2 regions of the Bacillus sp. FDAARGOS_235 genome follow, and region 1 is predicted to be linked to the other one. Evidence: riboswitches for the same ligand, from Rfam matches in the RefSeq annotation. Region 1 holds a riboswitch; the other holds the start of a gene.
What was found. A riboswitch is a leader RNA that binds a small molecule or an ion and turns the genes downstream of it on or off. The one in region 1 is predicted to bind FMN.
Positions count from the first base shown of each region.

Region 2: it holds a riboswitch for FMN, as region 1 does, so the genes downstream of both, ribD (bifunctional diaminohydroxyphosphoribosylaminopyrimidine deaminase/5-amino-6-(5-phosphoribosylamino)uracil reductase RibD) here and A6J74_RS09400 (ECF transporter S component) in region 1, are expected to answer to the same signal.

Region 1 covers NZ_CP020437.2:1,501,882-1,518,092, reverse strand. Annotated here, with positions in the region: gene resC (cytochrome c biogenesis protein ResC) at 1-949, shown strand, start outside; gene resD (DNA-binding response regulator ResD) at 1,253-1,969, shown strand; gene resE (sensor histidine kinase ResE) at 1,969-3,744, shown strand; gene A6J74_RS09415 (cob(I)yrinic acid a,c-diamide adenosyltransferase) at 3,881-4,462, shown strand; gene A6J74_RS09410 (peptidoglycan DD-metalloendopeptidase family protein) at 4,546-5,160, shown strand; gene A6J74_RS09405 (hypothetical protein) at 5,189-5,875, opposite strand; FMN riboswitch at 6,124-6,263, shown strand; gene A6J74_RS09400 (ECF transporter S component) at 6,426-7,004, shown strand; gene A6J74_RS09395 (ferredoxin) at 7,128-7,376, opposite strand; gene A6J74_RS09390 (YpbB family protein) at 7,675-8,736, shown strand; gene A6J74_RS09385 (RecQ family ATP-dependent DNA helicase) at 8,726-10,255, shown strand; gene A6J74_RS09380 (CPBP family intramembrane glutamic endopeptidase) at 10,255-10,818, shown strand; gene A6J74_RS09375 (LysM peptidoglycan-binding domain-containing protein) at 10,841-11,320, shown strand; gene A6J74_RS09370 (metallophosphoesterase) at 11,388-12,164, shown strand; gene A6J74_RS09365 (MerR family transcriptional regulator) at 12,164-13,039, shown strand; gene A6J74_RS09360 (genetic competence negative regulator) at 13,117-13,725, shown strand; gene gudB (NAD-specific glutamate dehydrogenase) at 14,047-15,333, shown strand; gene A6J74_RS09350 (hypothetical protein) at 15,412-15,621, shown strand; gene A6J74_RS09345 (DUF3961 domain-containing protein) at 15,715-15,951, shown strand; gene A6J74_RS09340 (peptidoglycan recognition protein family protein) at 16,031-16,211, shown strand, end outside.
Region 2 covers NZ_CP020437.2:4,187,448-4,203,658, forward strand. Annotated here, with positions in the region: gene A6J74_RS23915 (hypothetical protein) at 1-244, shown strand, start outside; gene bioA (adenosylmethionine--8-amino-7-oxononanoate transaminase) at 367-1,758, shown strand; gene bioD (dethiobiotin synthase) at 1,755-2,483, shown strand; gene bioF (8-amino-7-oxononanoate synthase) at 2,449-3,636, shown strand; gene A6J74_RS23935 (alpha/beta fold hydrolase) at 3,633-4,373, shown strand; gene bioC (malonyl-ACP O-methyltransferase BioC) at 4,339-5,148, shown strand; gene bioB (biotin synthase) at 5,150-6,148, shown strand; gene A6J74_RS23950 (hypothetical protein) at 6,331-6,651, shown strand; gene ribH (6,7-dimethyl-8-ribityllumazine synthase) at 6,674-7,135, opposite strand; gene ribBA (bifunctional 3,4-dihydroxy-2-butanone 4-phosphate synthase/GTP cyclohydrolase II) at 7,154-8,347, opposite strand; gene ribE (riboflavin synthase subunit alpha) at 8,360-9,004, opposite strand; gene ribD (bifunctional diaminohydroxyphosphoribosylaminopyrimidine deaminase/5-amino-6-(5-phosphoribosylamino)uracil reductase RibD) at 8,986-10,098, opposite strand; FMN riboswitch at 10,406-10,549, opposite strand; gene A6J74_RS23975 (CDGSH iron-sulfur domain-containing protein) at 10,739-10,981, opposite strand; gene A6J74_RS23985 (DUF2552 family protein) at 11,234-11,479, shown strand; gene A6J74_RS23990 (alpha/beta hydrolase) at 11,491-12,414, opposite strand; gene A6J74_RS23995 (GNAT family N-acetyltransferase) at 12,496-12,978, shown strand; gene A6J74_RS24000 (LacI family DNA-binding transcriptional regulator) at 13,078-13,941, shown strand; gene A6J74_RS24005 (Na+/H+ antiporter family protein) at 13,965-15,284, opposite strand; gene A6J74_RS24010 (alpha/beta fold hydrolase) at 15,418-16,211, opposite strand, start outside.

The sequences.
Region 1 (16,211 bases):
ATTCGGTACGTTTTTCGGTATGATGCTTGTCGGAGCATTTATTGTAATGTATTTTATGTACCGCGTAAGTATAATGGGACTATTTGCATTACCAGTTGCTCTTTTATTAATTGCCTATGCAAGTATGTTCCCGAGGGAAATATCCCCGCTTATCCCATCTTTAAAAAGTAACTGGTTACACATTCACGTGACGACTGCAGCAGCAGGACAAGCAATTTTAGCAATTAGTTTTATTACGGGCGTTATGTATTTATTGAAAAATGTAGATCAATCAACGAGAAGTAAACGTACATTTTGGTTAGAAACGGTAGTGTTCACACTTGTTTGTACAGTTGGATTTATTGCGGTAACGACAGTATTCTCCAGTATGAAATATGAAGCTAAGTTTCAATGGATTGATAAAAATGAACAACAAGTCGAGATGAAGTATAATCTCCCAGCTTTAGTTGGACCACATGAAGGGAAGTTACTGACAGAAAATAAATTAGAACCGACAGTCGAAGTTCCAGCGATTGTAAATGCGAAAAAATTAAATACTGTTATTTGGTCAGTAATAGTTGGAACACTACTTTATGTTGTATTAAGACTTGTTTTACGCAAACGAGTATCAGCGGCACTTCAGCCACTAGTAAAGAATACGAATAGTGATTTACTGGATGAAATCGGATATCGATCTATTGCAATTGGATTCCCAGTTTTCACATTAGGTGCGCTAATTTTTGCGATGATTTGGGCTCAAATAGCATGGACGCGTTTTTGGGGGTGGGATCCGAAAGAGGTTTGGGCACTTATAACGTGGCTCTTTTATGCGGCAGTATTACATTTACGATTATCTAAAGGATGGCATGGGGAAAAATCAGCGTGGCTTGCAGTAATTGGTTTTGCGATCATTATGTTTAACTTTATTGTAGTGAACTTAATCATTGCGGGTTTACATTCATATGCATAGAGAAATAAAATAGGAGAGTGTATGTCACTTTCCTATTTTATTTTTGTCAAATTTTCTTCTTTTTTGAGAAAAACATGACAAAGTAGCGGTTGATTTTGTAAAATGATGTCGAGGACATAATATACTGTTCAAATAAAATACATAGTTTTGGAAAAAAATTGAACAAACTTTATTATTCTTGTGAAGCATAATAGTGGGAAGTGAAACATTTAGAGGAGTGCTTAAATAACCGAGAATAGCGCAACATAATAGTGTAGAAGGGTAGGTGTGAACCGCTGATGTGAAAATATGCAGCGGGTAGAAATGGAAAATGAATTTAGAATTTTAATTGTAGACGATGAGGATCGCATTCGTCGTTTATTGAAAATGTACTTAGAAAGAGAGCAATACACAATTGAGGAAGCAGATAATGGTGATACAGCTTTAGAAATGGCGTTGCAAAATGATTATGATTTAATCTTATTGGATCTTATGATGCCTGGTAAAGATGGTATCGAAGTGTGCAAAGGGGTTCGTGAGAAAAAAGCGACACCAATTATTATGTTGACGGCAAAAGGTGAAGAAGTAAATCGGGTACAAGGATTTGAAGTTGGAACGGATGATTATATTGTAAAACCATTTAGCCCACGTGAAGTAGTGCTTCGTGTGAAAGCGGTGTTACGTCGTGCTGTACCAACAACATTCTTTACACAAGATACAACGACGAAAGATGTTACTGTGTTCCCGCACTTAACAATTGATAACGATGCACATCGTGTTACTGCAGATGGTAATGAAGTGAACTTAACGCCGAAAGAATATGAATTACTATTATTCTTAGCGAAAGCTCCTGATAAGGTATTCGATCGAGAGCAATTGTTGAAAGAAGTATGGCAATATGAATTCTTCGGAGATTTACGTACAGTGGATACGCATGTAAAGCGTTTACGTGAGAAATTAAGTAAAAAATCACCAGATGCTGCGAAGATGATTGTTACCGTTTGGGGCGTGGGTTACAAGTTTGAGGTTGTGAACGACTGATGCTTTGGAGAAGTGTAGTAGGGAAGTTATGGATGACCATATTACTTCTCGTTTCGTTTGTTCTTGGATTTGTTGCGATTTTACTTTCACAGTTTTTTAGAACGTATTATGTTGATATGAGTGAAGCTAGGCTTCAGAAAGTTGCAACAAGTGTTTCAGAGTTAATTGAAGAAGGTGCCGATGTAAAAACGATTGAGAATATCGCGTATAAATTCTCTGACCCACTTTCAAGAATCATTATTGTAGAAGATGGTAAGGAGATTTCATCTTCTCCGAAACAAGAAGGATTAGTTACGCTAACAATAGATGATTTAAAAGAAGATAAAGAATTAGCTGCTGTTTTTAAAGATAAAAAAGAAATTAAAAACAACATAAGAAAAGCTTCTAATAGTAGGAAGAATAAAAATACTGAAAATGATATTATGATTGTCGGAAAACCGGTGCAATCAAAAAATCAAAGTGCAGTGTTCGTATATGAATCTTTACAAGTACCAATACAAGGTATGGAGAGAACGACTGATTTTATTTTCTTATCGGCTGGGATTGCGATTATATTAACAACTTTCTTTGCGTTCTTCTTATCTACTCGAATTACCGCACCGCTTCGTAAAATGCGTGAGGTTGCTTTTGAGGTGGCACGTGGGAAGTTTGATGCAAAGGCCCCTATGGTATCTCAGGATGAAATTGGTGAGCTTGCAACGGCCTTAAATCAAATGGGTAAACAGTTGAAGTTTAATATGAATGCTTTGCAGCAAGAAAAAGAACAGTTAGCTAGTATTTTGAGTAGTATGGCAGATGGAGTTATTACGTTAAATCAAGAAGGTGAAGTCGTAGTTATTAATCCACCGGCTGAAAATTTCTTACAAGTTTGGCAAGAAGAAAAAGAGATAGAGCTAAGTAAAAAACTACCTTCTGAACTTGTGGAACTATTCCATCGCGTTGTAGAAAGTGAGCAACAACAAGTTGTTGAAATTAATTTGCAAAAAGGTAACTACGTAGTTCTTATGACGCCGCTTTACAATCAAACGAAAATTCGTGGGGCTGTAGCAGTGTTGCGTGATATGACGGAAGAACGCCGTCTTGAGAAGATGCGTCAAGACTTTATTGCCAATGTATCACATGAACTTCGTACACCAATGGTCATGCTTCAAGGGTATAGTGAAGCGATTTTAGATGATATTGTGCAAACGAAAGAGGAAATTAATGAGTTTGTTCAAATCATTTATGATGAATCCGTTCGTTTAGGTAAACTTGTAAATGAATTATTAGATTTAGCTCGTATGGAAAGTGGCCACGTAGAGTTACATATTGGTGAAGTAGATATTCATCCATTTGTCGAAAAGATTGGCCGTAAATTCCAAGGGATTGCAAAGGATAAAGAAGTTGAACTAACAGTAGATTTCCAAAATCCAATTGAACAATATCCGTTTGATGCAGACCGTATGGAACAGGTGTTGACGAATTTAATTGATAATGCAATTCGTCATACGAATGCAGGTGGACATGTTGCACTTGTAATTCATACGGAAAATAATGGTCTTACTTTCGAAGTGCAAGATTCAGGTGCTGGTATTCCAGAAGAAGATATTCCATTCTTGTTTGATCGTTTTTACAAAGCTGATAAAGCAAGAACACGCGGGAAAAAGGGTGGAACAGGACTCGGGCTTGCGATTGCTAAAAATATTGTTCAAGGCCATGATGGGAAAATTTCTGTCTCAAGTGTTGTTGGAGAAGGAACTACATTCTCTGTATATTTGCCGAATCGTATAATTTAGATATATGTTTTTAAAGTTAATAATAAATAAAGTTCTACTGTTTTTTATTTTTTTGTAAAATCAATTAAATAAATTATAGTAGAACTTTTTTCTATCTTAGTCGAATTAAGAATATCGAGAGAGGTGCTGTGAAGAAATGAAATTATATACGAAAACAGGAGATAAAGGGAAAACAAGTGTAATAGGTGGCAGGGTGGATAAAGATAATATTCGTGTAGAAGCATATGGCACGATAGATGAGGCGAATTCTCATATTGGATATGCGATGACTAAGCTACAAGGCGGGGCATTTGGAGATGTTTACAATGACCTTGAAAATATTCAACATGAACTATTTGATTGCGGGGGAGATTTGGCGATAGTGGAGGAGAAAATCCCTTATAAAGTAACGATCGAAATGGTCGAAAGCTTGGAAAGAAGGATTGATTTGTATATAGAAGAAGCGCCACCATTAGAACGCTTTATTTTACCAGGTGGTAGCGAGGCATCGGCTACCATTCATATTGCACGTACTGTTGTAAGAAGAGCAGAGCGCTCTATCGTGTCGTTGAAAAAAGAAGTGGAAATAAATGAAGTTGTTCTAAAGTATGTAAATAGATTATCTGATTATTTGTTTGCAGTAGCTAGAGTAATAAATACTCGATTACAAGTAAAAGATGTGGAGTATAACCGTAGCGCATTAGTTTTTCGTGATAAGAAAGAGAAGGAAGTGGAGTAATTCACTTTCTTTTTTGTATACTTTTTTCTGTAATATACCAAAATAGAGAAGGTATGGTGGTAATTAGAAAACGGAGGATGTATATGAAAGTGTTAAAATGTAGCGTCATGTTATTGACTGTACTGTTTTTATCTCAATTACATGTTTACGCAGAAGAAAATCGATGGACATGGCCTGTGGAAGGACAGATAAGTGATTATTTTGGGACAAGGCATGGAAAACACTACGGTATTGATATAGCTGCACCGATCGGAGTACCTGTGGCAGCTATTCAAGATGGTAAGGTGACAAAGTCTTATTATTCAAATAGTTATGGGAACGTTGTATTTATTAAACATGGAGAATATGAGGCTGTGTATGCACATTTAAATAAGAGACACGTAGTTCAAGGGGATTATATTTCAAAAGGAGAAATAATTGGAGAAGTAGGAAACACAGGAGAATCACGAGGTGCACATTTACATTTAGAACTTCATCAAGGAAGATGGACGATGGCGAAAAAGAATGCGATGAATCCATTACTTGTTTTAAATGAACAAAGAAATGAAGTTGTTTCTTCCTCATTATATGTTGTACAAAAAGGGGATACTTTAGTTAATATTGCAAGGAAATTTAGTATGACACTTAAGGAAATAAAAGCAAAAAATGGATTGCAGCAAGAGCGAATTTATCCAAGTCAACAATTATACGTAAAGTAAAGAAGAGCTAGTTTAACTAGCTCTTCTTTTACCAAAAAATAAAGACACATATAAATCCAGAAATAGCTAAGTAGCTATATAAGTAAAAAACTTTTGTTCTTGTTTTTTCTTTTGTTCGAAACAGTACAATAGTCGGTTCAATTAAACCGATTGTCAAACAAAGTAAGCCAAGAAGCATACAACCAATCGAAAGAGAGTACAGGGCGATTTGTGGTGCTTGAAATGGAATCATCCATTTTAATAAAAATGCAATAAGTGCAGTGTAACAAATGCTGCCGATGTATTTATTCAACGGTGTATTAGAACGAAAACCAGGAAGTTTTTTTAAGAAAGAGCGAGAAACAACTTCTGTTTGTAAAGATGTATGCTCTTCGATAATTTTTTGAGCTTCTTTTCCTTTTTGGAAAAGGGATAATATCCAGTTACGCTCACCTTGAAAAATAAATTGAGAAGTTGTCAAATAGTGATCAACCTTCACTTTATTCCAACTCTTCCATGGATGACGCTCGCACAATTTTAATTTACTTTCTGTTTTTTTATCATACTGATAAATACTGATGCCATCTTCATCGAAAGCAGCATAGTATGTCTCGCTTGAGAATGTGCCTAAATCAATTGGACAGTAGAAAAGTAATTCTTTTTTTAAGTAAAAGTATTCTTTTCTTAAGTTTTTTTTCATTGCTTCTCGAATAGAGTGTCTTTTATCTTTCTTCATGACATTTCCTCCATAACTCAGAAAATGTTCTTATCTTAACAATTCAACATCTTATCACTTTTCATTATATATGACTAGGGAATTCAAAAGAGAAATGCCTAATAATAAAAAATATGGGGTGTATTGTAAAATATTTTGCAATTATTAATGGGTTATAAAAAATAAATAACTAATTTTAAATAAGTTACAATTTTTTAGTTCACAATGTTATTAGGTTGTTGTATAATGAAGGGGAAAATAGAATATCGGTCTATCTTCGGGGCAGGGTGAAAATCCCGACCGGCGGTGATGAACTATTTATGATTTCGTTCTAAGCCCGCGAGCCGTTAAGGCAGGATTTGGTGTGATTCCAAAGCCGACAGTATAGTCTGGATGGGAGAAGATGGAGGTTCAAGCGTTCAAAAAAGATAGGAATTTGAACGTCTGTTTGATATGCCTTAAATTCTCCCTTTGTGTAAAACACAAAGGGTTTTTTCATTCTATGAAAAAATAGGCATAGCAGAACCTTTCCACTTTCCATGAGATGATCGATGGAAAAGGAGAGAGAACGATGAAACAAAAAAACAGTGTAGTAAAGATGGTGAGTGTAGCAATGCTAAGTAGTATTGCATATTTACTAATGATGTTGGATTTCCCGTTCCCAGGGCTTCCGCCATTTTTAAAAATTGATTTTAGTGATGTGCCAGCTCTAATTGCTGCAATTATTTTTGGACCAATTGCGGGGATAATTGTAGAGGGAATAAAGAATATTTTACATTACGGGATTCAAGGTAGTTTAGTAGGAGTGCCAGTTGGAGAAATTGCAAACTTTATTGCAGGATGTTTATTTATTGGACCAGCAGCTTTCTTATTTAGAAAGTATCGTACTGTAAAGAGTTTAACGACAGGACTAATGTTAGGGACAATTACAATGGCGCTAATTATGAGTGTATTAAACTATATCATCATATTCCCAGCTTACACTTGGTTTTTAAATGCACCTGCTATGTCTAGTGAGGCTATAAGAACGACTGTTGTAACAGCGATCTTACCGTTTAATTTAATTAAAGGAATTGTAGTAACAATTGTATTTGTAGCATTATTCTCACGCCTGAAAGTATGGGTGTTTGCAAAAATGAAAAATGCATAACATATAAAATAAAACCATTAGTAGTGTGAAACTACTAATGGTTTTTTGATAAGTAGAATGAAAATAGGGAACAAAAAATGCCCCTCATCAATATGAGGGGCATTTTTTGAAGTTAATAAAAGACTATTCGAATTTTAAAGCGTCGCCGTCAAATGATTCGTCAGCAACTTTAATTGAGTCAGTTGGACAACCTTCGAATGCATCCATCATATCTTCAATTAATACATCTGGAATTTCAACGATACCTTGGTTATCATCTAATGTTACAAATGCAATACCTTCATCATCATAGTCATAAATGTCTGGTGCAGCAGCGCCGCAAGCACCACATGCGATACAAGTATCTTTATCAACGATTGTATATTTTGCCATCTTTTTTCCCTCCTGATAATATGTATGTGAAAAGCTCGCCATAAAAATTATAACCTTATTGTAAAACGGTTTGTAAAACTTTTCAACATAAAATTATAATGATAATGCTTATCAATTAGAGTGTCAACTTATTTTTGAATTATGTCATAAGATTTTCAAAATACGTAAATGTTATTTCGTTTGGTACAATAGAGTATGTACAAGCATATGGTACCGATATGATAAGGTTAATGAGTAACAGTAGACGTTGTAATCATATTGAAAAAGAATTAAGTTAAATTGGAAAGGGGAAGCGGTAATGCAACTACAATATACTTTATTGTATTGTTTAAAACAATTGAATGGCGAAAGGACCGTTTCTTCTATTTATTATTTATTAAAAGGAAAGAGGTCATCGCAAACATTACAAGATGGGAATATGTTTCAAATTTCTTTTTTGTTTGGGATTTATAAATCTTTGAATAGAGCTGATTATGATCAAGAAGTTGCAAAGTTGGTACAAACGGATTTAGTTCAATCTATACATGAAAATACATACGTAGTAACGACTGCTGGTAACATGCAATTAAACAAATGGAAAGATGACTTTGCTTTTCCGACGTGTTTACATGGTTTACACTATGGTGAAATAGGTGAAACGTTTTGGAAGAGATTATCATTAATCGTTCAAACCATTTCGAATTTACAACAGGTGAATACGAAATTTATTCCAATTCAGCAAGATACAGAAATAATGATGTGGGTGAAACGTTTTCTCACTGGAATACCATATATGAGAAGTGAATTGGCTAAAAGGTTGTGGAAGGAGATGTATACTCTTTTACAAAAAAATAAACCATTAGAGGCGACAATCGTAACATATCGCTTAACGGGCTATAAACGCATCGGTTGTACGTTGCAACAATTAGCGGAAATTACGAAACAAGATGTATTTCGAGTGTATTTTTTATTTTGGGGTACAATTCATTTCATTATTCAAGAAGTTCGTAATAAAGAAAGTGAGTTTCCGTTATTAGCTGAAATTATATCTTATCCAAATGAGAAGGCTGATTTATTTAGCATATCTACGAAAAAAACATATAATCTTTGGAGACAAGGACGCTTTCTGGAAGAAATAGCAACAATTCGGAATTTGAAGGTTGCAACGATAGAAGATCATTTTGTAGAAATCGCTTTACGAGAAAAAGAATTTTCAATTGAGATGTTTATGGAGAAAGACAAAATAGATAAAGTAAAAGAAGTAATTGAGACATTACAAACACGTAAGTTACGTGTCTTGAAACAAGCGGTTGGGGAAGAGATATCTTATTTTGAAGTCCGTCTTGTATTGGCACGGATGGAGGGTATAAATGAAACTTGAGGAATATTTATATAAGTGGTTTGGATATTCTGAATTTCGTCAAGGACAAAAAGAAGTTATTACAGACTTATTAGAAGGAAAAGATGTTATAGCGATGCTTCCGACTGGAAGAGGGAAATCTATGTGCTATCAACTCCCAGGGCTAATGCAAGAAGGAACAGTGCTTGTTGTATCACCACTATTATCTTTAATGGAAGATCAAGTTACACAATTAAAGTATGTTGTGAAAAATCGAGTGATTGCATTTAATAGTTTTCGGACATTAAGTGAAAAAAGAGAAGCGATGAAAAAATTGGCTTTTTATAAATTTATTTTTGTGTCTCCAGAAATGTTGCAATCGGATTTATTAATAAGAGAATTGAAGAAAATTCATATTTCAATGTTTGTTGTGGATGAGGCCCATTGTATTTCGCAGTGGGGGTATGATTTTAGACCGGATTATAAAAAATTAAACGTAGTAATTGAGAACATTGGATCTCCTACGGTACTAGCATTAACAGCGACAGCGACAAAGGATGTACTGCAAGATATAGCAGAGAGTTTAAGTTTAAAGAATGTCTCGCAGCATGCATACTCTATTGATCGTCCAAATATTGCAATGGAAGTGCAATTTGTAGAGACGATAGAAGAGAAGAAAGAAGCACTTTTGGAACATGTGATGTATTTACAGGGGCCTGGGATTGTATATTGTTCAAGTAGAGCATGGACAGAACGTTTAACGGAATATTTAAGAGGAAAAGGCTGTACTGGTGTGGCTTTTTATCATGGTGGTATGGAACATGAAGAGCGTATGTTAATTCAGCAGCAATTTATGAATGATCAATTGCAAATTGTAATATGCACAAGTGCTTTTGGTATGGGAGTAAATAAGTCGAATACGAGATATATTATTCATTTCCATTATCCGACTAATATAGCTTCCTACTTGCAAGAAATCGGAAGAGCTGGAAGAGATGGCGAACCGAGTATAGCCTTTTTATTATGTAGTCCGTTGGATCACGATTTGCCAATTTCAATTATTGAAGATGAATTGCCAAGTAAGTCGCAAATACAATTTTTATTTTCTTTACTACAAGAAAGAATGTTTCAAACGAAAGAATTACCAATAGAAGATGTAGAAGAAATTTGTTATAATGCAGCAAGATTTAATGAACAATATTGGCGTTTCATCCGCTATCATCTCGAACGGCTTGGGATCATACAACGGCGAAAACTAATATTAGAGAGCTTGTCAGATGAAATCATGAACAGATTAATAGCTGAAGTAGAAATAAGATTGCGTAATAAATATAGTGAGCTAGAAAACATGAAGTCATGGATACAAGTTAAAGGATGTAGGCGTGAATATGTACTTCAACAGTTCGGTTATAGAAAAGAGACAGAGTTGAAAAATTGCTGCGATTATTGTGGTATTACAAAAACGGAGTATAAAAAAAGACGAGCGCAACAATCCGATTTCGACTATAATTGGGAAACAGAGTTACAAAAGCTTTTCGGCCTAGAAAAGATGGAGGAATGATGAACATTCAAAGGCATAATGTTGAAGATATGAGTCCGAAAGAAATAAGGCTGAATCTGTATATAACACAGCTAATTATTATTGGTATTGGTTGTTTGCTAGCATATATATTATTTCGAGATACAAAAGAAGTTTTTAGTCTTTGGAAGTGGGAACCTGTACGAATACTTATAGTAGGTAGTTTATTAGCGATTGGTATTGTGTTATTAGATTATGTTGCAATGCGAGTATTTCCAGAGTCTTGGTTTGATGATGGTGGTATTAACGATAAGATGTTTCAAGGAATGTCAGTTATGCATTTACTCGTTATTACGTTCGTTATTGGCTTTGCAGAAGAATTTTTATTTAGAGGTGTAATGCAGACTCATTTCGGAATTATAATAGCAAGTTTAGTATTTGCAGTCTTACATATTCGGTATATAACAAAGCCATTTTTGTTTTGTTTCGTCTGTTTTATTAGTTTTGTCTTTGGTTATGTATTTGAATGGACAGAGAATTTATTTATAACAATCTTTGCACACTTTCTTGTTGATTTTATAATGGGACTCCAACTAAGAAAATAAATGGAAGGTGGTGGTGAACAACATGAGGAAACGAATTCCTGATTTTGAAGAGGAATTAGAAGTTGAGCAAGTGGAAGAAGATGAAAGTTTACCGCCGCGAAGTGAACTTCATAGAAATAAAGAGAAAAAGCAAAAGTTTAAAATGAATCACATTTTTGTCCGAGTATTAACGTGTCTATTCATATTGCTACCAATTAGTATTTTATGGTATACGGATAAATATATTCAGGTGAAAAGTGATAGTAGTAATGCTGGTAAAAGTGCGTTTGAAGTAATTTTTTTTGATTCAGCCAAATCTGAAACTCAGAAACAATCTGAGAAGGTGGTAACGCATACTGTGAAAAAGGGAGAAACTTTAGAAAGTATAGCGAAGCAATATTTTTCAGATGAAAGTGGGATTGAAGTTATTAAAAAGTATAATAACTTAGAAGAAGATGAAGTGAGTGCAGGTCAAGAATTAAAAATTCCGATAAAAGATAAGTCCGTAAAACAAGAGAGCTAGTAAATTAAGCAATTCGTAGCTTGTTATAAAAACTGAGGATTATCTTTATGAGTAGGGGAGTAAAAATATGATATGGATTACAATATTAAGTACTCTCATATGTATAGGTATAATATTTCTTCTTGTAATGTATAAAGAAGCGATGCGTAATACGGTATTGGAACATACTTTAGAATTTAAAGAATTCCCGCAAAGTTTTCAACAGATGAATATGTTTTTTATTTCTGATATTCATAGAAGAGTCGTTTCAGATTCGTTAATTGAGCGAATAAAGGGAAAAGTAGATCTCGTTATTATTGGTGGTGATTTAGCGGAAAAGGGCGTACCTTTATCAAAAATCTCTGCAAATATTCAAAAGTTAAGAGCGATAGCTCCTGTATATTTTGTATGGGGAAATAATGACTATGAGATTGAATACCATGAATTAGATGCGTTGCTATTAGAAAATAATGTAAAAGTTTTAGATAATACAAGAGTTGTATTTGAATCTGAGTTAGGAGAGAAAATTTGCTTACTCGGTGTAGATGATGTTGGATTGGAACGTGATCGTTTAGACTTAGCATTGGCTGATTGTAAAGAAGAGGGATTTCGTATTTTAATTAGTCACAACCCTGATATAATAAAAAAAATGTCTGGAAAAGAACAAATTTCACTTGTGTTAAGTGGACATACACATGGAGGACAGATTCGATTATTCCCATCTGAAAAATATTTAAAAGGTGGCGTATATAATCATTCAAATACGACTCTCTTTGTTAGTAATGGATACGGAACAACATTGATTCCACTTCGTTTTCGAGCACCTGCTCAAACACATATTATTACGTTATGTGGAGGGAAATGATGCCAACTCTAAATGGAAAATATAATATAAAAGCTGTTTCGAATATTATTGGAGTTCAACCGAGTACGCTTCGTGCATGGGAAAGGCGATATCAGATTATTGCCCCAAAGCGGAATCAAGCTGGGCATCGATTATATACAGAAGAGCATATTCGAATTTTGAAATGGTTAATGGAGAAGGTTTCTTCCGGTATGATGATTGGACAAGCAGTGCAGTTATTAGAAGGGAATCGTTTGCAGAGTAATGCCCAAAAAGAAATACATTACGATAAAGAAGTTGTTTTAGTGGACGATTTACTACAAGCTTTGTTAGAATTTGATGAAATTACAACTTCTGCATTAATAAATGAGGCTTTTAGTATTTATTCAACAGAAAAAGTTATCACCGGTATTATTCTTCAAGTGACAAACAAATTGTTGACACTAAAAAATAACAATGAGATTGCAATGACGCAATTCCAATATGCCGTATCATTTTTACAAACTCGTCTAGGAATGGTGTATCATAATGCTTCAACGTTTTCTTCCATACACAAAGTAATTGTGTTAGAAAATAATACATTGAAAGGATTTATTTTCTCAATGTATTTACGTTTAAAAGGATATGAGGCGATACATATTAGGACAAGTTTAGAGGGAGATGGCATGTTATTAGCGGTTGAGCAAATACAGCCAAAACATTTATTTGTCTCTTTTGAAAATGGCCTAGAACTGAAAAGGGCGATGAATGTTGGGGATTTATTGCAAGAAAAAAATGAGAACCTTTCTGTTGGGGTTATAGGGGAAATAAGCGCTCGAGATCAGTTGAACATTCAAACAATCCTAATCGGCGATACGAAAGAAGAATGGGATGAATGGTTAAAAATGTTAGAATAGTTGTTCGGAAAGAACCATCTATTTTCTATTTCATATAATAAAAATTAGATTCAATGGTTACGTAGGGAGGGTATGAGATGAGGCTGGAACGATTAAATTATAATAAGATAAAAATTTTCCTAACATTTGATGATTTATCTGAACGAGGATTAACGAAAGAGGATTTATGGAGAAATGCACCGAAAGTACAGCAACTATTTCGTGATATGATGCAAGAAGCAAATAAAGAATTAGGATTTGAAGCAGATGGTCCGATTGCAGTTGAAGTATTTTCTCTACAAGCACAAGGCATGGTTGTAATAGTAACGAAGGAAAATCAAGAAGTGGATACAGATGATGAGTTCCGTGACGAGTTTATTGAAATGCAAGTGACTCTAGATGAGAGCGAGCACATACTTTATGAGTTTGCTACACTAGACGACGTAATTAACCTGTCGAATCGCTTATATAACCTTGGTGTAACTGGCGGAAAGTTATATACATGGGATGGGCGTTTCTATCTTTGGATGGAAGAAGAAGAGCAAATACAATTATTGAAGGCGGATTTTATAGCTATTTTAGCAGAATACGGTAATCCGTCTACGGCAACCATTTACCGTGTAATGGAGTATGGTAAAGAATTAATGGCTTCTCAAGCAATTGAACAAGTATACAATTACTTTGTGAAAAAGCAAAACCTCAGCTAATATAACATAGCTGGGGTTTTGCATTTTATTTGGATAAGAGGAGTAAGGCTAGGGTCAATTATAAATATTTAAACAAACGTTTTCTTAATTAAATATACCGTTTCGCGACGCTGTATTCGAGTGAGATAAAAAATATTTAAATATTTAAGTATTTTACTTTTCTAAAAGCAATAAAAGGACTATAATAATAGTGAAAACGCTTGCAATACGAAATAAGTTGTATATATTTGTTAGCGTTTTCTATTGCATTCCAAATTTAACGGTGTATACTAGGCAATGAAGGTTTACTAAACAAGTGAAATTACAGGGGGTTTACTTACTATGGTAGCCGAAAAGGGAACTCAAACAAAAACACAACAACAAAGGGAACAACATTTTGAACTATTGAATTCGACACAAATTGTTATTAGTGAAGCATTAGAAAAATTGGGTTATCCAAACGAAGTATATGAATTATTAAAAGAACCAATTCGTATGATGACAGTGAAAATACCAGTTCGTATGGATGACGGGACTGTTAAAATATTTACAGGATATCGTGCGCAACATAATGATGCTGTTGGTCCAACGAAAGGTGGAATTCGCTTCCATCCGAATGTAACAGAAAATGAAGTGAAAGCACTTTCGATCTGGATGAGTTTAAAATGTGGTATTGTTGATTTACCGTATGGTGGAGGTAAAGGTGGAATTATCTGTGACCCACGTGAAATGTCATTCCGTGAATTAGAAAGACTAAGCCGCGGTTATGTACGAGCAATTAGCCAAATCGTTGGTCCTACAAAAGATATTCCGGCTCCAGACGTATTTACAAACTCTCAAATTATGGCATGGATGATGGATGAGTATAGCCGTATTGATGAATTTAATTCACCAGGATTTATTACAGGTAAGCCACTTGTATTAGGTGGATCACACGGACGTGAAACAGCAACAGCGAAAGGTGTAACAATTTGTATTCGCGAAGCTGCAAAAAAACGCGACATTGATATTAAAGGTGCGCGTGTTGTTGTTCAAGGGTTCGGTAATGCGGGTAGCTTCTTAGCTAAATTTATGCATGATGCAGGTGCGAAAGTAATTGCAATTTCAGATGCTTACGGTGCATTACATGATCCAAATGGATTAGATATTGATTATTTATTAGACCGTCGTGATAGCTTCGGTACAGTAACAAAACTATTCAATAATACAATTTCAAACAAAGAATTGTTAGAACTTGATTGCGATATTTTAGTTCCAGCTGCAATTGAGAACCAAATTACAGAAGAAAATGCTAATAATATTAAAGCAAAAATTGTTGTTGAAGCTGCAAATGGTCCAACAACTTTAGAAGCAACTAAAATTTTAACAGATCGCGGAATTTTACTTGTTCCAGACGTATTAGCAAGTGCTGGTGGAGTTACAGTATCTTACTTTGAGTGGGTACAAAATAACCAAGGTTACTACTGGACAGAAGAAGAAGTAGAACAACGCTTAGAAAAAGTAATGGTAAGATCATTTGATTCTATTTATGAAACAGCACAAGTTCGTAAAGTGAACATGCGCTTAGCAGCTTATATGGTTGGTGTTCGTAAAATGGCTGAAGCAAGTCGCTTCAGAGGTTGGGTATAATATTATATCGTGAAAAAACGTGATTCCTTTCGAGGGAATCACGTTTTTTTGTTGGAGTATTAGTGTGAGGTGTTGTATATGGAAAATGAAATGATGGAACGAGTAGAACAATTAGAAGAAAAGGTTAAGAGCTTAGAGGGAGAACTCTCAAGAACGATGAAAGCCCGAAAAACAAGTGTCGTTCGGATGTTCGGAGAAGGCTTATTGTTTTTAATATTTGGTGTGGTTGTAGTAGGGCCGATAATCGCTTTTATATTCACGATTATTACTTGGCTTGTTGAAAAATAAAATAAAAAAATAAAAGAACGCTTGTTCTGTACGAACAAACGTGCTATACTCTCCTTAGATAAACAAAACGGAAATGATTTTAAGGAGAGATAAATGATGAAAATGACAGTAGACCAAAGATTTATGATGCCAGCAGATGTTGTAGAACGAGTGGAAGTATTACGAAACAAAAAAAGTAAGCGTGGCACATTATTACAATCAGTAAATAAATTTTTCGGCTTAGATACGAAAGAAGATTGTGTTTGGTTTTACGGTTTTTATGGAGTCGCTGTAAGTATTTTGTTATTTATGGTGTTCACATCAAATATTTTCGATTTTCTCTTCGTGTAAGAAATATGCGATAAGGACATTGCTACCGAATACATATATAAGGAAGTAAGGTAATTTTCTAAAGCGGGAGTTGGTAGTAATGGCGATGTTTCCTATAGAGCGTAACTATATTGGATATGGAAGTTCACGACCGGGAATTCCTCTTTCTAAAGTAAGGTTTATTGTAAGTCATGATACAGGAAATCCTGGTAGCAATGCAATAGGAAATCGGGATTACTTTAATGAAATACAACCGAAAGCTTCGGCGCATACATTTATAG
Region 2 (16,211 bases), 2.6 Mb from region 1:
ATCAGAAGTGAAGAAAGTGAAAGAAACGGAAGAGAAGAAGTCGATGGAAAAAGCAGCTGCGAAACTAGGAGTTTCTACTGATGAGAAAACAAAAGAGGAAATTACGAAAGAAGTAAACACAGCTAGATTTGAGAAGCGTCATGATTTATTAATTGAGCATGCAAAACAACTGGGAATTGATACAGAAGGAAAAAAAGATGAAGAGATTATTTTAGAAATCGGAAAGATACAGCATGGAAAGTAGAACAACTTATCGTATGATAAGTTGTTCTTTTTTAAGAACTGTTTAATTTAAAAATAATTGACAGTCTTTTGGATTTAATGTTAACTATATCTATAAACTAGTTAACATTAGGGGTGACAATTGTGACTGTGAATAGTAATACGACTGAAAAATCATCTTATACATATGAAGAATTATCAGAGAAAAATAAAGCTTACGTATGGCACCCATTTACACAAATGAAAGGTTATTTAGAAGAAGATCCTGTCATTATTGAACGTGGAGAGGGAAGAAAGCTATACGATGTAAATGGAAATGAATATTGGGATGGGGTTTCATCTATTTGGCTAAATGTTCACGGACATCAAGTGCCAGAATTAGATGAAGCAATTCGTGAGCAATTAAATAAAATTGCTCATTCTACTATGTTAGGACTTGCTAACGTTCCATCAATTTTATTAGCAGAAAAAATTATTGAGGTTGTACCAGAAGGATTGAAGAAGGTGTTCTATTCAGACTCTGGTTCTACAGCTGTTGAAATTGCAATTAAGATGGCTTTCCAATATTGGCAACATAAAGGGAAACCGAGAAAACAAAGATTTGTTACATTAAAAGAAGCATATCACGGTGATACGATTGGTGCTGTTTCAGTAGGAGCAATAGACTTGTTTCACCAAGTGTATAGTTCACTCTTATTTGAAGCAATTAAAATGCCGTATCCATATACATATCGTTCTCCTTATGGAGATAATAAGGAACAAATTGTAAAAAAACATTTAGAAGAAATGGAAGAAATGCTGAAAGAAAAACATGAAGAAATTGCAGCTATTATTGTAGAACCTTTAATGCAAGGTGCTGGCGGTATGATTACAATGCCGAAAGGATACTTAAAAGGGCTAAGGGATTTATGTACAACATATAATGTTTTATTTATTACGGATGAAGTAGCAACGGGATTTGGGCGCACTGGAAAAATGTTTGCATGTGAACATGAAAATGTGACGCCAGACATTTTAACCGCTGGGAAAGGTTTAACAGGTGGTTATTTACCGGTTGCAGTTACGGTAACGACAGACGAAATATATAATGCCTTCTTAGGAGAATATGAGGAACAAAAATCATTTTTCCATGGTCATAGTTACACAGGTAATCCGTTAGGGTGTGCAGTAGCAATTGCGAATCTAGAATTATATGAAAAAACAAATTTAATAGAAGATGTTGCACGTAAAACAGAATATGTAGCCAAGCAATTAGAAGCGCTCTTTGCATATAAACATGTAGGTGATATTCGTCAGTGCGGGTTAATGATTGGTATTGAACTAGTGAAGAATAAGGAAACGAAAGAATCGTTTGAATGGACAGAAAGAGTCGGTGTGCAAGTATGTAAACGCTCAAGAGATCTTGGCATGATTTTACGACCGCTCGGTAACACGATTGTATTTATGCCTCCTCTTGCTTCTACAATTGATGAGATAGATGATATGTTACGCATTTTATATAAAGCAATCTCAGATGTTACGGAGGGAGAAGAATGAGCGGTTTTTTCATAACAGCAACAGATACTGAAGTTGGAAAAACTGTGGTTGCAGGTGCGTTAGCAGGTGTATATAGAGAGTTGGGATATAACGTAGGTGTATATAAACCGTTGCAAAGTGGACATGTTGCATCAAACCCTGAGGGAGATGCAGCAAGATTAAAAGCATTATCGGGTGTACCGACAAAAGAAGATGAAATTTGTCCTTATTCCATTGAAGAACCGCTTGCTCCGAGACTTGCGATGAAAAGAGCTGGAAGAGTCGTAAAGTTAAAAGACATTATGAGGCACTATGAAGAACTATTAAAAGAGTTTAATAGCGTATTTGTCGAAGGGGCAGGCGGGCTTGCAGTCCCATATACTGAAGATAGTTTAGTAATTGATTTCGCAAAACAATTACAGTTGCCTCTTATTATAGTAGCTCGCCCTACGCTAGGGACAGTAAATCATACTGTCTTAACAATTTCTTATGCACAGGCACACGGTTTAACAGTAGCAGGTGTAATTTTGTCTAGTTGTAAAGAATGTGACAAAGAAAGAGTGCAAGAAAATAAAGAAATGATTGAGGAGTTAAGTGGAGTACCAGTTTTAGGTTTATTACCATTTCTTGAAGGTGAATTTACTAGGGAAAAATTATTGGAATCAGCAAAAGAACATATTATGATTTCAAAATTAGAGGAGTTCATTCAAAATGAATCAAACGTGGCGCACACATCTTCAATCTAAATTACAACAATTACATGAGCAAGGACAGTATCGTAATTTGCATGTAACAGAGCAAGCAGAAGAGACGTGGCTTATTCGAGATAAAAAAAGGTTGTTAAATTTAGCATCAAATAATTATTTAGGATTAGCTGGGGATGAAAGATTAAAAGAAGCTGCTATTGCGTGTACAAAAAAATATGGAACTGGTGCGACGGCCTCTCGCCTCGTTGTAGGAAATTATCCATTGTATGAAGAGGTTGAGAGAAGTGTATGCAACTGGAAAGGTACTGAAAGAGCACTAATTGTAAATAGTGGATATACAGCAAATGTAGGTGCTATATCTGCTTTAGCCTGTCGTCACGATATTGTGTTTAGTGATAAATTAAATCACGCAAGTATTGTTGATGGAATTATATTAAGCGGCGCAGAACATAAAAGGTATCGTCATAATGATTTGGATCATTTAGAGAAGTTATTGAAAATAGCGTCACCTGAAAAGAGGAAATTAATCGTAACTGATACTGTTTTTAGTATGGATGGTGATACTGCATACTTGAGAGAATTAGTGCAGCTTAAGGAGAAATACGGGGCAATCATTATAGTTGATGAAGCGCATGCGAGTGGAATATATGGAATCGATGGAGCTGGGTTATCTCATATAGAAAAAGACATTGCTCAAAAAATTGATATACATATGGGGACGTTTAGTAAAGCTTTAGGGTGCTATGGTGCGTATTTGACAGGCGATGCAATTTATATAGAGTATTTACGAAATATGATGAGAAGCTTTATTTTTACTACAGCCTTACCACCAGGAATATTAGGGGCGATACGAAAAGCAATTGAAATTGTGAAAGAAGATAACGAAAGAAGAGAGAGTCTTATAGCGAATGGTGCATATTTCAGAACCCATTTACGAGAAGCTGGTTTTGATATTGGGAATAGCTCAACTCATATTGTACCGATTGTAGTCGGTTCAAATGAAAATGCTTTACGGTTTAGTAAAAGATTACAAGAGGTAGACATCGCAGCAATTGCAATTCGTCCACCGACGGTTCCAATTAATAGTTCCCGGGTCCGTTTTGCTGTTACGTCACAACATACAATAGCTGATTTAAAATGGGCCATTGACCAAATTATTCACATTGCGAAAGAAGAGGAGCTTTTCGTATGAAAGAGCTAAAGATTATTTTTATCCCTGGATGGGGAATGGAAGAAAATGTTTGGGATTTAGTACTTCCGTATTTCAAAGAATATCCTGTTCAATGCATAGATTGGCGTAACGTGAAAGAGATAGGCGAGTTTGCGGAACGAATAATAGATGTAGCGCATGATGAAAATGTAATTTTAGTTGGATGGTCATTAGGAGCTTTAGCGGCAATTCAAGCCTATAAAAAGATTAAGGCGAAAGGTATCGTATTAATTGGTGGTACTGCTAAATTTACAAATACGAGTGACTATACAAGTGGATGGAATTCTTTGCATGTAGAACGGCTGAAAAAGAATTTGGTGGGGAAGAAAGAAGATACGCTCAAGCGGTTCTATGAAAATATGTTTACGAAAGATGAGTTGAAAGAGAATAAATGTTTTGAAGATATTGTAAAACATTTTAAAGGGGATTCTATTCAGTCTTTACAATTAGGTTTGGATTATTTAATAGAAACAGATATGAGAGGAGAGCTGAAAGAAATTCAAGCACCTATACTATTTATTCATGGAGAGCAGGATGTAATATGTCCATTGTCTGCTGCTCATAGTATGGCGGACAATACAAATGTAACACTCAAGGTAGTAAGTGAGGCAGGACACGCATTATGTATAACGAATTTTGAATATTGTGCAAATGAGGTAATTCAATTTGTAGAGGGGATACGACATGATCAACAAAACGTTACTGCAAAAACGGTTTAACGTGGCAGCTGTATCTTACGATCAATATGCAAATGTACAAAAAAAGATGGCACATTCATTACTTTCTACATTGAATCGACGATATAGTGCAAATTCATCGATACGTATTTTAGAACTTGGATGCGGGACAGGTTATGTCACAGAGAAATTATCAAACTTATTTCCAAAAGCGCATATTACAGCTATTGATTTTGCTGAAAGTATGATTGCGGTTGCGAAAACTAGACAAAATGTAAAAAATGTAACGTTTCACTGTGAAGATATCGAACGATTACGATTAGAAGAATCATATGATGTCATTATTTCAAATGCTACATTTCAATGGCTAAATGATTTAAAACAAGTGATTAGAAATCTATTTCATCATTTGTCTACAGATGGGATACTACTCTTTTCAACGTTTGGACAAGAAACTTTTCAAGAGCTTCACAATTCGTTTCGGAGGGCGAAAGAAGAAAAAAATATACGAAATGAAATAGTGATAGGTCAACGTTTTTATTCGAAAGATCAGTTACGCCATATATGCAAGATAGAAACAGGGGATGTACATGTTTCTGAAACATGTTACATAGAGAGTTTTGCAGAAGTTAGAGAGTTTCTGCATTCTATTCGAAAAGTAGGAGCGACCAATAGTAATGAAGAATCATATTGCCAAAGTCCCTCACTCTTTCGTGCGATGCTTCGTATATACGAAAGAGACTTCACGGGAAATGAAGGGATAATGGCAACGTATCATGCTTTATTTACGTATATAACAAAAGAGGGGAAGAGATGAAATGAAACAAGTACAAACAAAAAGGGATTGGAAAAAACTTGCATACGACGTAGTAGAAGAGAAAATGATTACGAAAGAAGATGCAATAGCAATATTAGAAGCTGATGATACAGAAGTTTTAGAAATTATGAATGCAGCCTACATCATTCGTCATCATCATTTTGGTAAGAAAATAAAATTGAATATGATTATTAATACGAAATCTGGCTTATGTCCTGAAGATTGTGGGTATTGTTCACAGTCTATTATTTCAGAAGCACCAATTGATAAATATGCATGGTTAACGCAGGAGAAGATTGTAGAAGGAGCACATGAAGCAATTCGCCGTAAAGCGGGTACATATTGTATTGTAGCATCTGGCCGTCGCCCGACAGATAAAGAAGTAAATCACGTAATTGGGGCTGTGAAGGAAATTCGTGAAACGACAGATTTGAAGATTTGTTGCTGTTTAGGTTTCTTAAACGAAGATCAAGCAGGACGCTTAGCAGAAGCTGGTGTTCATCGTTATAACCACAACTTAAATACACATGAAAACAATTATGAAAGCATTTGCTCAACTCATACGTATGACGATCGTGTTGATACGGTTCAAAAAGCGAAACAAGCTGGTATTTCACCATGCTCTGGGGCGATTTTTGGAATGGGAGAAACAATTGAAGAACGTGCTGAAATAGCATTTGAATTACAACGTATAGATGCAGATTCTATTCCGTGTAATTTCCTCGTTGCTGTAAAGGGCACACCGCTTGAAGGACAAAAAGAGTTAACACCTGTAGAATGTTTAAAAGTATTGGCGATGATGCGTTTCGTAAACCCAACAAAAGAAATTCGTATTTCAGGAGGTCGCGAAATTAATTTACGTTCTGTACAGCCACTCGGCTTATTTGCAGCAAACTCTATTTTTGTCGGGGATTACTTAACGACAGCTGGACAAGAGCCAACTGCAGACTGGGGTATGATTGAAGATTTAGGATTTGAGATTGAGGAATGTGCACTATAAGATAGAGGAAAAAGCAAACTTGTAAAAGAGTTTGCTTTTTTTGTAAATAAAATGTAATAAAAGGCTATTATCACTTGATACGAATGGGTTTTGAGTGAGAAAAAGAATTTTTGCAGACGAATTTTCCAAGCCCTAGTTGTACATAGTAAATATGTATTTTATATTGGGTTGGAGGATTTTACATGCACAAATACATATTAGCGATTATGACCTGTCTAATTTTAATAAAAGCAATAAGTACTGATCCAGTTAAGGCCGCTGAAAATCCTGAACAAAAAGAGATGCAACAAAGAATTGAACAACATTTTCGAACGAAAGCTGAACATTTTGGATTGAAAACGGAAGGGAAAGATTTAAAGGAAGTACGAAAAGAAATTACTATTATAGAAGAAGCGAAAAAAAGAGAGAATGTATGGAGAACAGCGCAAGCACTTCGTATAAAGACAGAAGGAAAAACGATGAATGAATTAATAAAAGATGTACGAAAAAAAGCGAAAAAATAAAAAGAGGCCGCAGCCTCTTTTTTTATGCCCATTGTTTTGATAAGTGAGCCATTTCAATGGCAGCAACGGCTGATTCATATCCTTTATTACCAGCTTTCGTACCTGCACGTTCAATCGCTTGTTCAATTGTTTCTGTCGTTAATACACCGAAAATAACAGGGATGTCAGTTTGTAGTGATAAAGACGCAACACCTTTTGCTACTTCATTACAAACGTAATCGTAATGTGTAGTAGCTCCGCGGATTACAGTACCTAAAGTAATAACAGCATCATACTTTCCGCTACTGGCCATCTTTTTAGCGATTAAAGGAATTTCAAATGCACCAGGAACCCAAGCGACATCAATATCATTTTCTTCTACGCCGTGACGTTTTAATCCGTCTAAAGCGCCGCCAAGTAATTTACTTGTAATAAATTCATTAAAACGTCCAACAACAACCCCAACTTTTAATCCTGTACCAACTAAATGACCTTCGAATACCATAATAAATCTCTCCTTTGATTATAAGTTTAATAAATGTCCTAATTTGTTTACTTTCGTTTGTAAATATGTTTTATTCTCTTCTTTTGTTGGCATTTGCAACGGTACACGCTCGACTACTTCTAAATCGTAACCTTGTAAGCCAGCAATCTTTCTTGGATTATTCGTTAATAATCGTAAACTTTGTAAGCCTAAATCTTTTAATATTTGAGCGCCGATACCATAATCACGAAGGTCAGCAGGGAAGCCGAGTTTTTCATTTGCTTCTACAGTATCGAATCCTTCTTCCTGCAATTTATAAGCGCGAAGCTTATTAAGAAGCCCGATGCCTCGTCCTTCTTGTCTCATATAAAGAAGAACACCTTTTCCTTCACGCTCAATTTGAGCAAGTGCTGCATGGAGTTGTGGTCCGCAATCACAGCGACATGAACCGAATACATCTCCTGTTAAACATTCAGAATGAACACGTACAAGCACCGGCTCACCTGTTGAAATATCACCTTTTATGAGCGCAATATGTTCTTTCGTATCTAATGAGTTAGAATAGCCAATTGCTTGGAAAGTACCGAAATCTGTAGGTAAGGTAATTTCCACTTCTCTCGTCACAAGTGTTTCATGATGGCGGCGATAAACAATTAAATCTTCTATCGTAATCATTTTTATATCAAATTGTTTTGCGCACTGTAGTAAATCAGGTACACGTGCCATCGTACCGTCCTCATTAATAATCTCGCAAATGACACCAGCAGGTTCTGCTCCGCAAAGTTTTGCTAAATCGACAGCAGCTTCTGTATGACCTGAACGGCGAAGGACACCGCCTTCTTTTGCGATTAATGGAAAGATATGTCCAGGTCGATTGAAATCAGCACCTTTAGATGCAGGGTTTAACAATTCTTGTATCGTAGTTGCACGTTCGTGAGCGCTAATCCCTGTTGTTGTAGAAACATGATCAATGCTCACTGTAAACGCAGTATGATGTGAATCTGTATTATGAGATACCATTGGTTCTAATTGTAGGCGCTCTGCGTACCCTTCCGTAATCGGTACGCAAACGAGGCCGCGACCATGTGTAATCATAAAATTAATTGTTTCTGGCGTAATATACTCTGCTAAAGCGATAAAATCGCCTTCATTTTCTCGGTTTTCATCGTCGCATACGATAACGACTTTTCCTTGTCTTAAATCTTCTAGAGCTTCTTCAATACGATGAAACATTATGTTTCCCCCTTATAGAAATCCGTTTTCTTGTAAAAAGCTTTCGGACATTGACCCCGTTCGTTTTACAGGTTTAGAAATAAAGCGTTCGATATATTTACCAATCATGTCACACTCAATGTTTACGATATCTCCGGCATTCTTTTCTCCGATGACAGATTCGCTTACTGTGTGTGGGATGAGTGAAATTGTTATGGAAGATTCGTCTATATCAAATATCGTTAAACTCGTTCCATCAACAGCAACGGATCCTTTATGCAAACAATAGCGTAGCAATTCATCGGAAATTGCTATTTTGTAATAGACGGCATTGTAATGTTGTTTTTTAGTTAAAATTGTCCCGATGCCATCGATATGTCCTGAAACGAAATGTCCACCAAAGCGCCCGTTTGCAGCCATGGCCCGCTCTAAATTTACTTTAGAGTGTGATTTAAGCAGGCGAAGTGATGTTGATTTCATCGTTTCAGGCATTGCATCAACTGTAAATGAAGTAGTTGTAAAGCTCGTTACAGTTAAGCAAATCCCGTTAACCGCGATACTATCACCTAAATGGACATCAGATAAAATTTTATTTGCATGGATCGTTAATTTCATCGCTTCTCCGCTTTGTTGCATGTTTGTGATCGTTCCTAATTCTTCTACAATTCCTGTAAACATTTCGTCACCTCATTTCGGGCAGTCGCAACAATTTTGATATCATCGCCAATTTGTTTCATCTCTTGAATTTTCAAGGAAAGCGAATCTTGTAATTTTGAAAAACCGTTTCCTCCAAAAAGAGTAGGAGCACCTTTCCCGCCAATTAATTTCGGGCTTATATAGGTTACAATTTCATTGAAATTGTTTGTTTGTAAGAAACTTGCATGAACAGTTTGTCCACCTTCGATGAAGAGAGACAGGATTTGTTTTTCACCGAGTAGATCTAAAACATCTTGAATTTCAATTTGCTTCGTTTTCATTTGGAATATCGCTATATTTTTAGATTCATAAGAAGCTATTTTCTCTTTATTTACATCCTTACCTACAATAATCCATGTCGGTGCTAAAGTATCTGTTATGACATGAGAAGATGGTGGCGTTCGTAAATGGGTATCTAAAATAACGCGAATAGAATGTTTCCCGCCATTTGGAATTCTTGTTGTTAAATGTGGATTGTCGGCTATAACTGTATTCACTCCAACAAGAATTGCATCATGTGTATGGCGATATTGGTGAACGTCAGCGCGTGCTTCTGCACCAGTAATCCACTTACTTTCACCAGTTACAGTGGCTGTTTTGCCATCTAAGCTCATCGCGGTCTTTATCGTGACAAATGGGCGTTTCGTTTTCATGTAGTGAAAAAAGTAGCGATTTAATAAAACTGCTTCCGTTTCAAGAACACCCGTAGTTACTTCGATTCCTGCCTCTTCTAATTTCTTTTTTCCATTACCAGAAACGAGCGGGTTGCAATCAAGGGTAGCAATGACAATGCGCTTAACTCCCTTTTCGATGAGTAATTCACAGCAAGGTGGTGTTTTTCCAAAGTGGCTACACGGCTCAAGTGTTACATAGACGGTAGCGTTTTTGGCTTTCTCACCAGCCATATGAAGGGCATGAACTTCCGCGTGTTCTTCACCAGCACGTAAATGAGCGCCCATTCCGACGATGTTTCCATCTTTTACAACAACAGCACCAACCATAGGATTCGGACTCGTTTGTCCTGATGTCCCCTTAGCTAATTGCAAGGCAATCCTCATATATTCTTGATCAGTCATTCTCTTCACCTCTCCTAAAAAAATCAAAAAACCCCAAGGATTTAATATCCTTGGGGTTTGGGAGACGTGATTTCTAGAATTATAGTTCGAATACGAAAGTACAGGAAAGAAACCTAGCGATGATTGACATTTTTGCATAAGGAAAAAACCTAGCAAAATATCGAATTTTTTAAACGCTAGTTGTCTCTTTTTTATTTCAGTATAAAAAATGAGTATAGAAAACTAAACATATATATAAATTCAAAATGAATGTATAAAAATATGCATACTGAAATAAAAGTGTATTCACTATATAAAAAACTAGAAACATATCCTTCTCCCATCCAGACTATACTGTCGGCCCTAGAGTTTCACTAGATCCACCGTTTTCGAGTTGAAAACGGGTCACGGACTTAGAAGTTTTCACTTCATCACCGCCGGTTGGGAATTTCACCCGACCCCGAAGGATGCTGTTTGGTCAAATTATAGCACAAAAAAGAAAAAAGGCTAGCAAAAAATATTTGAATGTGAAGAATTGTGTGAAAATACATGGAGATTGAAATGGAGACAAAAGTGTTAGAAATGTTGTTAGGAAAAGGAATATCCAGACTTTGATTAAAAGAAAAAACATGCACAAAAAATGTGCATGTCACATACGAAATTACTTTGCCTCTGGTGCTCTAACAACAGATTCGAATTTACCTTTATGCGAAGCATCGCAATAAGGCATATTTTTTGATAAACCACAACGGCATAAAGAAAATGCTGGTTTTGCTGGGAATACATTCCCTTGTGAGTCGACTAATTCCACGTCCCCTGTAACGCGAAAAGAGCCATTATCATTTACTTTAATTTGTACTTTTGCCAACGCTATCCCTCCTTCCCAAACGCTTAATTTCATCATATAATCAAGGGAAGCACTTGACAATATAAAGTGAAACTTTAATTAGTGGAGGGGGTTCATTCCACTGATTATTAGCCTTCACCAATCGGGCGATTACGGGCAGTTAATCTCCCGCCTAACTTCTTTGCTTCAGCTGAATTTTGAGATGGGAGTCTCACTGCCCGTTAACGCGGGATAAAAAGAGCACTTTCTTTGGGAGAGAAGAGAGTGTTATAATGTTTTTTATAACTGACTAGAGTAAGGTGACGAAAGATGGATAAACAATTACTTACATTACGAAATATTGCAAATGAGCGCACGTGGGCATCATTTTTGAATGATAATCATCCATATAGTTTATTGCACTGGTCGATTGCCGGTGTAGGACAAGAAGCGAAGGATGTTTGGTTACTTCAAGATGAGGTAACGTTTCAAACGACAGAATTTCCAACGCTAGATGAAGCTGTGCAATGGATTTCTGAAAACATGGAACAAGTTACAGACGTTTTATCACAATGAAAAAAACAGGCTTATGCAAGCCTGTTTTTTGTTTCTTTTACGTATGTGTTCAAAAATTGATCAAGAGCTGCTTCATACTCCTCTTTATTTTCGTTATAAGAGCAAGCGTGTGCACCGTGTTCTGCAATATAAAGTTGTTTATTATTTTCTTTTGCTTCATATAGAGCTTTTGTCATATCGGCTAAAATATAATCGTCATCTTTACTATGAATAAAGAGAACGGGATTGTTAATGTTTTTTATACAGTCGATTGGTGAAACTTCACGAATTGTATACCCGTCACGAACTTTTAAAAAAGCATTTGCTAATGGTAATAAAGGCCATTTGGGTAAATGGAATTCAACCTTTAAGCGGTGCTGTAATTGCCCATAGAAATCAGAAAAAGGACAATCTGCAATATAGAAATCAGCACCATCTTCTACAAGTCCTGCGTATTGAAGTAGTGTTGCAGCGCCCATAGATTCACCATGAATACCGAGTATTATATTTGTGCCAAAACGACTTTTTAGCCAGTCAACTACTGATTTTAAATCATGTTTTTCATAGTATCCATAGCTTGTTGTTTTTCCTCCGGTTTTACCATGACGACGATGATCATAAATAAGGACATTAAATCCTCTGCTTAAAAATAAGTTTGCATATTTTACAGAGTTCATTTTGTTTACAGTTACGCCGTGACAAAAAACCATAAACTTGTTGGAATGACCTGCAGGAATGTAATATCCATGAAGATCATATCCGAATTGCGAAGGGATATGAATTTCTTCTTTATGAAGAGCGTCAAAATCTTCTATACGAAAATGTTTTTTCGATTCTCTTTCTAGAACTTCTTCCTCTGTTTTTTTCTTCAAGTACATCACTTTATTTGTAAAGAAAATCCCAAGGGCAGTTATCGCACCTAGTATAGTAAACAATGCTGCAAAAAAACGTTTCATACTTTACCTCATCCTCCAAATACCGTTACATGTGATACACTTACATTGTATCACAAGGATAGAAAAGGAGAGAAATAGGAAATGGTGCATATAAAAAAAATTACATCAACAATGAAAGAAAAAATCCGAATGTTCATGTGTGAAAACTGGGGGAGCTCATTGATGGTTTCGCGTGGTAAGGGGCATCAGTTAGAAGAGCTACCAGGATTTGTTGCGTTTTTAGATGACAGAATAATCGGAATTATAACGTATGAAGTGACTGGGAATTTGTGTGAAATTGTATCGTTAGATAGTTTTCAAGAAAGGAAGGGGATCGGGACGAAGCTTGTGGATTGCGTATTGCAAGTTGCTCAAGAAGCACAGTGCCAAGGAGTTTGGCTCATTACAACAAATGATAATATGAACGCGTTACGCTTTTATCAAAAACGTAATTTCATGATGACAAATTTATATGTAAATGCAGTAGAAGAGGCGCGAAAAATAAAGCAAGAAATTCCGCGCATTGGATATGATAATATCCCGATTTTACATGAAATTCAGATGGAGTATCGTTTATTGAAATGATGTAACAATTTTCAGAAATATAAGTTATTATTCTTGACGAATACTGTAATTTAAGTTACCTTAAAATTGTAATCTATTACCATATTAAGGGGTGACGATGTGGCAACTATACGTGATGTTGCAAAATTGGCAGGTGTTTCAGTCGCAACCGTTTCACGAGTTATTAATGAAAAAGGATACGTTCATGACGAAACAGTAAAACAAGTAAAGGAAGCAATTGAGGAATTACGTTATAGGCCAAACAGTGCAGCAAAGCCATTATTTAAAGAGAATTCAACAATCATTGCATTACTTGTAGAGAATTTATGTAACCCATTAAACATCACTTTGCTACATTGTATTGAGGAAATAGCATATAAAGAAGGCTATCAAATAATCGTTTGTAATATAGAGAATAAAGATAGATACATACATATGTTGAAGCAAAATAACGTTGCAGGTGTTATTTTGACAAAATCAGTTTTTAAAAGTCTAGGGAAAATCGAATTCCCATTTGTTGTGATGGAGGAAAAACAACCTCTTACAAATCATTATGAAAGTGGACAGAGGGCTGTTTCTTTATTAAAAGAGAAAGCATGTCACTTTCTTGCTTATTTCGGTGAGGGGGAAGAAAGTGAAGAAATGGAAGAGCGTATATCAGGATTTTTAGACGCTGTTTGGGATGAAGGGATCTCTTATCGAGAAGCATGTGTACAAAGGTATACGAATAAACAGTTTATTACGTTATTGCAAACTCATCCGTATATAGATGGAATTGTAGCTTCAAGTGATAAGGTTGCTACCGAGTTAATTCGAGCAGCCAAATTTCTAAATATACATATACCAGAAAAATTAAAAATTATTGGACCGAATGGGAGTATCGAGAGTGAATGGATAGGTCCATCACTACCAGCAATTGAAAATTACGTCGAAGAAGAAGCGAAAATAGCTTTTCAACAATTAAAAGGGAAAATGAAAAAGTAAAAGGTGCGTTTTATACGCACCTTTTACAATGTAATTGCGGCAATAAAGCCAAATATAAGTAACGGTATATTATAATGCAGAAAAGTCGGTACACATGTATCCCATATATGATGGTGTTGACCGTCAGCGTTTAAACCTGATGTTGGTCCAAGTGTACTATCAGATGCTGGAGATCCTGCATCACCTAGCGCTCCTGCTGTACCGATAATTGCAATTGTAGCCATTGGACTAAATCCAAGCTGAATGCAAAGGGGTACAAAAATTGTTGTTAAGATAGGAATGGTTGAAAAGGATGAACCAATTCCCATCGTAACGAGAAGTCCGATAACGAGCATAAGAAATGCAGCAAGCGGTTTGTTATTTCCGATGAAATGTGCACTCGTTTGCACAAGTGATTCAACATGTCCTGTTTTTCGAAGAACAGCGCCAAATCCAGCGGCAGAAATCATGACAAATCCGATAAAGGACATCATACGCATTCCACTTGTTAATATTGCATCTGCTTCTTTAAGGGGGAGACTACCACTAATTGATAAGACAATAATCCCCGCTAAGGCACCGAAAATCATTGATTCTGTTGCTAATTGAACAGTTAATGTAGCTGTGATAGATAATAATCCGAAAGTGATGCTTCGCTTTGTATAGGGAACGATTTCACTTTCAGCGGTATGAATTTGTTCTGTTTCATATGTACGAGGTTTTCGGTACGTAATGAATACCGCTACACATAATCCGATAATCATTCCGATTGCTGGAATAGTCATCGCTTTTGGGATAAGCGCGACATCAAATGTAAGGCCGCTTTGGGCAGCATTTGTTTGCAATACGTCATGATAAATTTTTCCGAATCCTGCAGGGATCCACATATAAGGTGTAATTAACCCGAATGTAATAATACATGTGACAAGTCTACGATCTACTTTCAGCTCGTTTAATACTTTTAAAAGTGCAGGAATTAAGATTGGGATGAAAGCGATATGAACAGGGATAACATTTTGTGAGAAACAAGCCATTGTTAAAATGATGAATAAAATCAGTATTTTAGAATAAACTTGTTTTTTTGTGTCTTGTTCGTTGCCAATCCATTTTAATGCGGTTTGAATCATGGCATCTGGAAGTCCTGTTTTAGAAAGAGAAATAGCGAAACCGCCAAGCATTGCATAGCTTAATGCGATAGGGGCACTGTTTCCAAGACCAGTTGTAAAAGTGTTAATTGTTTCTGAAATACCGAGTCCGCCGATAAGTCCGCCTGTTAGAGCTCCAATAATAATGGCGACAATGACTTGGACACGTAACAAACTAAGCAATAGCATGACTGCTACTGCGACGAGTACAGCGTTCATAATAGATATAATCTCCCTAATTTTTATTCTGTTAAGGCAAGTGAATATGAAGCAGTTTGCTATATTTATACATAATACTTGCGACATATTATTATAAAATGTTTTCTATGAAATGTAAAAGAGCCTTTTTTATTTAATGATGAAAAGATAGCTCTTGTTTGATGGATTGTAAAGAATTAGCAAATAGTTCTGGTTCTTCTAGATCAGGAGAATGTGCTGAATTTGGAAACCAAATCATTTTCTTTATGGGTGCTTCAATAACATCACAATATTCTTGAACGAGTGCATACGGAGTTTGATAATCATAGCGACCAGAACAAAAATATACCGGAATAGATAAACTTGAAATAGACGAAAAGAAATCGATTGTCAGCATTTCTTCCCATAAAACGCCAGATTTTAAATTTCCTGCGAGAAACTTGAACCAATCTAATAGCGTATACTCAGGAGAAAAGAAACCTTTTCGTATGAAAGAAAAGGAAGATCCGTTTTGGATTGCGCCTCCAAATGTGCCAAGCCACTTTCTTTGAATAATAAGACGTCTCGTATCTAAAAATGGTGGTTTGCCTAATTTTAAAAGGGAAGCTAATGCTTTTTTATGATCATGTTTTTTGGCAGAATGAATTAAATGTTGATATAGCAATTCTTCATTTTGTTTCATATGTACAATTTGCCCTATACCGATGTAAGCCTCGATATATTTTGGATATTGATGTGCTATGTTAAGCCCAATAATACTTCCCCAAGAATGACCAGCGAGAAATAGTTTTTGTTTGTTGAACCTTTTAAGTACATATTGAATCACTTCTTTTGCATCGGAAACGAATTGTTCGATTGTGAAATTTGCTCCGAAATCTTTCATTGAAAAGGATTTACCTGCCCCGCGTTGATCCCAATTAATAACGATAAAGTGCTTCTCTAATTCTT